DNA from 2 places in the Roseateles flavus genome. Region 2 is predicted to be linked to the other one. Evidence: predicted binding sites of a transcription regulator. Region 2 holds the regulator's gene; the other holds the start of a gene.

Region 1 (4,410 bases), on a different contig from region 2:
GCGCTTGAGCTTTTCTCGCAGCAGTGGCCATTCCTTGCTCAGGAACTGCTCCCGCTCACTTTCCAGCAGGCGCTGGCGGGCGCCGGGCCGCACATACATGCCCAGGCCACGGCGGCTTTCAACCAGGCCGTTGTCCGCCAGCGACTGCAGCGCGCGGCTGACCGTCAGTGGGTTGATCAGGTATTGGGTGGCCAGCAGGCGGACCGAGGGCAGGGCCTCTCCCTCGGGCGGATTGCCATCCAGCAGCTGACTGGCCAGTCGGTCGGCCAGCTGCTGGTAGATCGGCGCGTTGTCGTTCCAGCTTTGCATGTCGCTTCAGGCCAGGAGCCTGCGGTGTGTTGCTGATGTAGCACACCATAACAATGCGGGCCGGGGGGACCTAGCGGGGGGCGACAGACTGCAGTGGGGGCGGGATGAACTGCATGGGGTGGGGCGGTGTCGGTGCCGCGCGCCGCCGACCTCCCGGTCAAGGACCCGCGCGCCGCCCGGAGGCCTCGGGCGCTGGTCTGGCGCCGGATGCGAAGGCTTTTCTGTAGTCCCGAGGCGAGAGGGTCAGGCGCTCGCGGAAGTGGTGCCGCAGCCCCTGAACGCTGCCAAATCCCACCTCGGCCGCCACTTGCTCCACGGACAGCGCCGTGCGCTCCAGCAAGCGCTGGGCCTGCACGACGCGCTGCTCGATCAGCCATTGTCCCGGGCTCAGGGCGGTGGCCTCGACGAAGCGCCTCAGGAAGGTGCGGGGGCTCATGGCCACCAACGCGGCCATCCGTTCCACCGTCCAGTCGGCGCTCAGCTCGGACCGGATCCGGTCGAGGGCCTCGGTCAGCCGGTGGCCTCGATCCGGCGGGACCGCCCGCTCGATGAACTGCGCCTGCCCGCCGCTGCGGTGCGGTGGCATGACCAGCCGGCGGGCGACGCAGTTCGCGGCCTCGGCGCCGTGGTCCTGGCGAATGATGTGCAGCATGAGGTCGATGCCCGCGGCGCTGCCCGCCGAGGTGTAGATCCGGTCCTCCTCGACATAGAGCACATCGGCATCCACTTCGATCTCGGGGTGGCACGCGGCCAACTGGTCGGCATAGCGCCAGTGGGTGGCAGCCCGGCGGCCATTGAGCAGGTCCGTCGCGGCGAGGACGAACGCCCCGGAGCAGATGGAGGCGAGGCGAGCGCCGCGCTCCCAGGCGCTGCGCAGCCGTGCGGCCAGCTCGGCAGGCACCGGGACGCCGGCCCCCTTCCAGCCTGCGGCCACGATCAGGTCGGCCTGATCCAGCAGCTCGATGCCGCCGGACGCCGTGAAGGTCAGGCCACCATGGGCACGAAGGGGCCCGGGCTCCACGGCCGCGGTCGCGTACCGGTACCAGCTTCGACCCATTTCTGGCCTGGACAGCCCGAACACCTCGGCAACGATGGCGAACTCGAAGGTGCAAAGGCCGTCGTGGGCCAGTGCCACCACCAAGGGGCCGGTCAACTCGCCGGAGGCTGATTCGTGCAGGGCGTGCATGGCTGGCGAGAAATTGACGATAAGTGTCTTTTGCGCCAATTGTGGCACCGCACCGCCTTGGACACGATGGCGACTCCTTCACAACGGAGCAAGACATGCCCACCGAAGTCACCGCAGTTCCTGCCGCGCCCCCCGCCCTGGCCGAAGCCCATTTCGCCGCGGAATTCACGTTCGAGACCGACTGCTGGGACGTGCACGAAGGCCTGCAGGCCGGCGCCGATTTCGTGCTGCTCGACGTGCGATCACCCGCGATGTATGCCAAGGGGCACGTGCCTGGCGCCCTCAACCTGCCCCACGGCAAGCTCGTGCAGGGCAAGCTGGCGCAATGGCCGGCGAACACTCTGTTCGTGACGTACTGTGCGGGCCCGCATTGCAATGGCGCCGCGCGCGGCGCCCTGCGGCTGGCCAGGCTCGGACGTCCCGTCAAGATCATGGCGGGTGGCCTCACCGGCTGGATCGACGAGGGCTTCGCGCTGGCTACCGGCGAGAATCCGGATTGATCGCCTGGCCTGCCTGTCGCCGGCCGTCGAAGTGGCGCTGGTGACGGGCGTGCTGTGATCGCCCGAAATTCGTCCTCAAGTTCGCGCCGGCCTGGCCGATAGAGCCACCATGGACATCACCAGCGCTCCCAGCGTCGACGCCGCGGTCAGCCATGTCTCCAGCGGCACCCCAGGCACGGTTGGTCACAGCGCCGGCCTGCTGGTGCTGCGAAAGGCCCTGGACGCCCAGGAAGCCGGCGCCGCGGCCTTGCTCGCCGCCTTGCCGCAGGCGCCTGCCCTGGCCACCGAAGGCTCTCTGGGGCGACATCTCAACACCTACGCCTGAGCGCCTGCGCCTGAGCGGGCCGTTGCGCCCTTCGGCGGCCTGACCAGTGCTTCGACCGGCGGCGCGGCCAGCCCTCTGAAGGGGAGCTGAACGCGGCTCAGCCCGCCAGGGCCCCATGATGGAACCCCAGCCGCGGATCCCCGCCCGGTGACACCGGCACGAAATCCTGCAGCGCTGGCATGGCCACACGCAGGCGCAGGGTGTTGGCGGGATAGTCGTAAACCGTGATGTGGTTGAGCCCGCGATTGGCGGTGAACAGCAGGCTTTGGTCTGCGGAGAGCTGGCAGGCATAGACCGAGTCCAGCACCGCCCAGCGCGAGATGCGCAGGGCCGACAGGAAGTGCCGCGTCTCGTGCAGCACATTGCCGCGGCTGAGGGCATCGGCAATCTGGGTGCCGACGGCCTTGCGCTGGCCGAGCACCGTCGCCAGGTCAGGGCGCTCGTCGATCATGCGCCAGCCCGCCAGGCGTTCGCGCTCGATCATGACGATGCTCTGGCTGGCGCCATTGCAGAAGATCAGCTCGCCGTCGGACAGCACCACGTCGCTGTTGATGTGGGCCGGGACCTCGCGCCCCGCGGCCCAGTGGCGGAGCACCCGGCCGCTGGCGGCGTCGATCTCGAAGGCGTATTCCTTGAGGAAGGCCATCGCCCATTCATGCCAGTCGCGCCCCTCCTGCGGCAGCACGCGGAAGCTCAGCGCATAGAAGAGGTCCCGCGCGGGATCCGCCGCCACATGCCAGCAAGTGGCAGGCAGCTCCACGCGGCGGGCCTCGCCGGTCTGCAGGTCGTAGATGCCGACCTCGCGGGCCTCGCCCAGCCTGGGATGGTCCATGGAGCCGTACACCAGGTAGCGGCCGGAGGCGCTGCGCTTCAGCGCATGCGGCAGCTTCACGCCGTGGGGCCCGAGCTTCACGCCCTCGGCGAGACGGCGTGCGTCGAAGCGGTAGAAGTGATCACCGATCGCGGTGATGAACTCATGCTCGCTCAGCCACACGGCATGGGTGCTGCCGCGCAGCGAGGTGTCGGTGCTCTCGTAGCTGAGCGTGCTCTGGCGAGCCAGCTCGCGGGAGTCCGTGCCGTCGTAGATCAGCAGATGCTGGCCCGTGTTGCCCAGGAAGCCCAGCGAGCCTCCCGGGTTCAGGCTGATCGCATGTCCGCCGGCGATGCCGTCGAAGTAGGCGATCTTCCAGGCATAGGCATTGTCGGCGGGGTCGAAGAGGAATTGGCACACGCCGGCCAGGCCCTCCAGGCCGTTGAGGCCATTGCCATCCAGCGCGACATGGAATCGGTAGGGGTAGGCTCTCATGCCGCGTTATTATCATTCCATGGCACGCCGCCCCGGCATGATTGACCCTGCGCACACCGTGTGGGTCCACCAGCGCGCCGGCGCATCAGGCCCGACGCTGCTGGATGAGCTGCTGGCCCTCTGCGGCTTCTGGGACAGCCTGGCGGGCCTGCGTGGCCCGGTGGTGATCAAGCCCGACCTCGACGCCTGCGAGCAGGCGCCGCATGCCGGCACTGAGGCCCTGCTGGTGGAGCACCTGATCGACCGCCTGCATGAGCATGGTTTCACTGACGTGGCCGTGGCTGATGCACGCCATGAAGACGACAGCTGGCTGCACAACCGCGACCCCCTGCTCGTGCCCGAGTTGACGGGCTGGCGCTTCAGCACGCCGCAGGGGCGCCCCTACGAGGTGTTTGGCGCTGCGGGCGGCGAGCGTTGGCGGGCCGCGGCCCTGCGCATCGCCTTCGCCAAGAACCGCACGCATGAGGAGCATCACTTCGCGCTCGCGGTCCACAACCTGGCCGGCCTGGCCGCGCCGCGTCGCGGTCTTGTGGAAGACGCCCTGCAGGTGCTGCGCGATGCCCCGCCGCACTGGAGCCTGATCGACGCCGTCACCAGCGCCCACGGCGGTGCCGGCCAGCGCGCGCCGCGTCCGCTGGCGACGCACACCCTGATCGCCAGCCCCAGCGCCCTGCTGGCCGACTGGGCGGGCGCTGCGCGCATGGGGCTGGACCCCTACGCTTCGGCCGTCAATGCCGCAGCCCTGCATGCCTTCGGGCTGCCGCCGCACCGTGTTGAAGGCAGC
Region 2 (4,410 bases):
CGGAGGCGTGGAGGTGCTGGCCATGGCCCCCGAGGGCATGAACCAGATCGAGCGCGTGGCCGCCACCGCACCGCGCGCCGAAGCCCGCGGCCCGGCCCGCGTGCAGGCCCGCCCTGCCACCGCACCCGTGCCCACCATGGCCGGCAGCGCCCGCCTGGCCCAGCGCGTGGCCGAGCGCAATGAACCCAGCTTTGGCCAGCCCGTGGACGAGGACGTGCAGACCCTGGCCATGAGCACCCTGAGCTTCCAGGACTATGTCCGCGAGCGCATGCTCAAGCGCCGCCAGGCCGAGCTCAACGGTCAGCCCGATCCCATGGACCTGCCCGCTGCGGCACCCGAGCTGCCCGCCGCCGAAAGCCTGGCCACCATGGCCGCCGCCCGCCAGCAACGCGCGCAGTCCGCCATGCAGACCCTCAACGCCCGCCGCCTGGACACCCCGGCAGCGCCCGTGGCCGAGCCGCCGCGCCGCAACCCGCCCGTGCTGCGCGACGAGATCCGCATCTCTGCCGAGCAGCGCCCCATGCCCCAGCTCTCCGACATGCCCGGCACCGCCCGCCGCGACCAGCAGGACATGATGAATGAGCTGCGCTCGATGAAGGGCCTGATCGAGGAGCGCTTCGGCGCCCTGGCCTTCATGGAGAAGCTGCAGCGCCAGCCCGTGCAGGCCCGCCTGACGCAGCGCCTGCTGGACGTGGGCTTCTCGCCCGCCCTGGTGCGCAAGCTGGTCGAGGGCTGCCCTGCGCATCTGGAGGGCAAGGAAGGCGCCGATGAAACCCAGTGGGCCGCGCAGGTGCTGGCCCGCAACCTGATCACCGACGAGACCAACCTGCCGCTGGAGGAGCAGGGCGGTGTCTTCGCCCTGATCGGCTCCACCGGTGTGGGCAAGACCACCACCACGGCCAAGATCGCCGCCGCCTTCGCGACCCGCCATGGCGCCTCGCAGCTGGGCCTGATCACGCTGGATGCCTACCGCGTCGGCGCCCACGAGCAGCTGCGCGCCTATGGCCGCATCCTGGGCGTGCCCGTGCACACGGCGCACGACCGCGCTTCGCTGGAAGACCTGCTGGAGCTGCTGTCGGCCAAGAAGATGGTGCTGATCGATACCGCCGGCATGGCCCAGCGCGACAGCCGCACCCACGAGCTGCTGGAGATGCTGGCCCACCCGAGCATCCGCCGCATCCTGGTGGTCAATGCCGCCCAGCAGGGCGAGACCATCGAGGACGTGGCCGGCGCCTGGCGCGCCCAGACCTGCCAGGGCGTGGTGCTGTCCAAGATCGACGAAGCCGTGAAGCTGGCGCCCGCGCTGGACACCATGATTCGCCATCGTTTGCGCATTATTGGCGTTGCCAACGGGCAGCGGGTGCCGGAAGATTGGCATCGCCTGTCGGCGACGGCCCTGGTGCAGCGCGCGCTGCGCAGCCAGGCCCACGCCGCTTGGCGCATGGACAGCGCCGATGTGAACCTGATCTTTGCCGGAGGCCCCGCGCTGGCCGCCGTGCAGTCCACGGCCCCGGGCGTGCACTGACCCGCCCCAGAGTCATCGAACCCATCGAGACCACCCCATGCGCGAGCCACCCTTCAGCAAGACCCCGCAAGACCAGGCCGATGGCCTTCGCAAGCTCTTTGCCGCCTCACGCGTTCGCTTCATCCCTGTGGTGAGCAACCCCGAGGTGCTGGACTCCGGCGTGCTGCTGGAAGGCCTGTGCGCCGCCTTTTCCGAGATGGGCCTGCAGACCCTGGTGGTCGATGCAGGCGAGCTGTCTCCGGCGGCCACGGAGATGGCCGCGGTGGACCTCTCGGCCTGTGTGGAACGGCTGTCTCGCCAGGTGAGCTACCTGGCCGCGCGCGGCCTGCCGCTGCGCTACATCAATGCCAACGGGTCCGCTGCCGAATTCCTGCAGGCCCTCAGCGAGGCGGCGCCCCAGGCCGACGTGATGATCCTGCACGCCCCGGCCGCCGAGCTGGCCCGCGTGCTCAATTCCCGCGAGCTGCGCCCGGTGCTGCTGGCCGACACCGACGCCCGCAGCGTCACCCAGGCCTATGCCGGCATGAAGTGGCTCAGCCAGCGCGCCGGCATCATGGTCTACAGCCTCTTGATGGCCTGCCACCCGCAGCTGCGCCTGGCGGAGCGCATTGCCCAGCAGATCAGCAGCTGCGGCGATGGCTTCCTGGGCGCCGTGCTGCGTGACTGGGCCTGCATGGATCCCCGCACGCCGCCCACGGCCCCGCTGTCGCCCGAAGTGCGACACCTGGCCCGCGAGCTCCTGGCGGTCGTGCCCCAGGGCCTGGCGCCGGATGCGGCCCAGCAGGCCCGCCCGCTGCGGCCCCTGGTGAATCTCCGTCCGGCGCGGCCGGCGGTGGCCGCCAACTGATGTTGCAGGAGCTGAAGATGTATACCGCCAAAGGCCGCCTCGACAACTCTGCGCTGATCCAGCAGTACAGCGGTCTGGTTCGACGCCTGGCTCACCAGATGATCGCCAAGCTGCCGGCCAATGTGGAACTGGACGACCTGATCCAGGTGGGCCTGATCGGGCTCACCGATGCGCTGTCGCGGTTCGATTCCGCGCAGGGCGTGCAGTTCGAGACTTTCGCCACCCAGCGCATCCGCGGCGCCATGCTGGACGAGCTGCGCGGCGGTGACTGGATGAGCCGCGGCACGCGCCGCCAGCAGCGCTCCATCGAGACGGCGGTTCACAAGCTGGAACAGCGGCTGGGCCGTGCGCCGCATGAATCCGAGATCGCTGCCGAGATGGGCCTCAGTCTGGGCGACTACCAGGACATGCTGTCCAAAGTGCGCGGCACCCAGCTGGTTTACCTGGAGGACATGAGTGGCGAGGAGGGGAGTGATGACTACCTCGATCGTCACGTGGTCGACGAGAGCAACAACCCCATGGCGCAGCTGCAGGACCATCGCATGCGCGAGGCCCTGGTCGCCGCCATCAAGAACCTGCCCGAGCGCGAGCAGTACGTGATGAGCATGTACTACGAGCACGACATGAACCTCAAGGAAATCGCGGCGGTGCTCAAAGTGACCGAATCCCGGGTCTGCCAACTGCACAGTCAGGCCATCGCCCGCTTGCGCGTAAAGCTGCGCGACTGGTAAAACTTCTCCCCAGACGGCCGGGTCCGGCCTGGAGAGGAGTCCGCATGAAGTCCTGGTGGCAGACCGGCTCGCGAGAGCCGGCGCAAACCCCTCAAGCCGCCGAGCCGGCTGGCAAGACTGCAGACGCGCAGGCGCTGGTGCGCTCGCTGGCCCAGCCGGTGTCCAGCCTCGGGCGCGATGCCGCCGAGGTGCGCGGCGCTCTGGAAGACACGCAGAAGGTGGTCGTCGCCCAGCGCGAGGCCATGCAGGCCCTGGGCCACGAATTGCAGCTGGTCCAGCAGGCCCAGCAGGGCATCGCCCTGGCCACGGCGGAATCCATCGAGGCCGTGGCGCAGGCCCGCCTGGCCTTGCAGAACATCGGCGCCGAAGTGGGAGGCATCGTGCAGACGCTGCGCCAGGTCTCGGATGCCGCCTCTGAAATCACCCGCATCGCCCTGCAGACCCGCCTGGTGGCCTTCAACGCCTCGGTGGAGGCCAAGCGGGCGGGCGAGGCCGGCCGCGGCTTCGGCGTGGTGGCCGATGCCGTCAAGGACCTGGCCGCCCAGGTCGAGCAGAGCTCCAAGTCCATCATGGGCACGGTCGGCGCCCTGGATGCCCGCATCGACACCTTCAGCCGCGAGCTCAGCAGCGAAGGTCGGCAGGCCCACGAGCAGAGCAGCATCCATGCCGCCTTCGGCACCGTGCATGCCGACGTGCTGCGCATCGCCCAGGCTGCCGACCAGAGCCAGCAGACCACCGCCGCCCTCGCGGAACGCGCCGCCGAGCTGGGCGGCGAGGTGGCCCTGGCCCTGCGGCACCTGGAGTCCGCCTTCGCCTGCAGTGACCGATTCCTGCGCCTGTCCGAGGACCTGATCGAGCGCATCGCCTCCTCCGGCGTGCGCGTGGACGACGCGCTCTACATCGAGGGTGCCCAGCAGGCCGCGCAGGAGATCGGTCAGCTGCTGGAAACGGCGGTGAAGCAGGGGCGCATCAGCCTGCAGGACCTCTTCGACGAACACTACCAGCCCGTGCCGGGCAGCAATCCTCAGCAGCACCTCGCGCGCTTCTGCGAGCTGGCCGACCAGCTCTTCCCGCAGGTGCAGGAGCGGCAGCTGAAGCTCTCGGACAAGGTCGTCTACTGCATCGCCGTGGACCGCAACGGCTATGTCTCGACCCACAACCGCCAGTACTGCCAGCCTCAGCGGCCCGGCGATGTGGTCTGGAACACGGCCCACAGCCGTTATCGCCGCATCTTCAATGACCGCACGGGCCTGGCCTCGGCGCGCAACGAGCGGCCCTTCCTGCTGCAAACCTACCGGCGCGACATG

The links. The regulator FliA, encoded in region 2, starts transcription of late flagellar genes. The targets are predictions, from matches to a motif close to CTAAAGTTTNNNNNNNNNNNGCCGNTA.
Region 1: ABDJ40_RS17735 (putative motility protein) is a predicted target of FliA. The motif match lies at 2,070-2,096, and genes of this name have one in related genera.

Annotation. Positions count from the first base shown of each region.
Region 1 is NZ_JBDPZC010000008.1:229,436-233,845, forward strand. It holds gene ABDJ40_RS17720 (GntR family transcriptional regulator) at 1-309, opposite strand, end outside; gene ftrA (transcriptional regulator FtrA) at 467-1,495, opposite strand; gene ABDJ40_RS17730 (rhodanese-like domain-containing protein) at 1,591-1,995, shown strand; gene ABDJ40_RS17735 (putative motility protein) at 2,105-2,320, shown strand; gene ABDJ40_RS17740 (hypothetical protein) at 2,418-3,626, opposite strand; gene ABDJ40_RS17745 (hypothetical protein) at 3,664-4,410, shown strand, end outside.
Region 2 is NZ_JBDPZC010000009.1:144,601-149,010, reverse strand. It holds gene flhF (flagellar biosynthesis GTPase FlhF) at 1-1,525, shown strand, start outside; gene ABDJ40_RS18605 (MinD/ParA family ATP-binding protein) at 1,563-2,372, shown strand; gene ABDJ40_RS18600 (RNA polymerase sigma factor FliA) at 2,390-3,103, shown strand; gene ABDJ40_RS18595 (methyl-accepting chemotaxis protein) at 3,148-4,410, shown strand, end outside.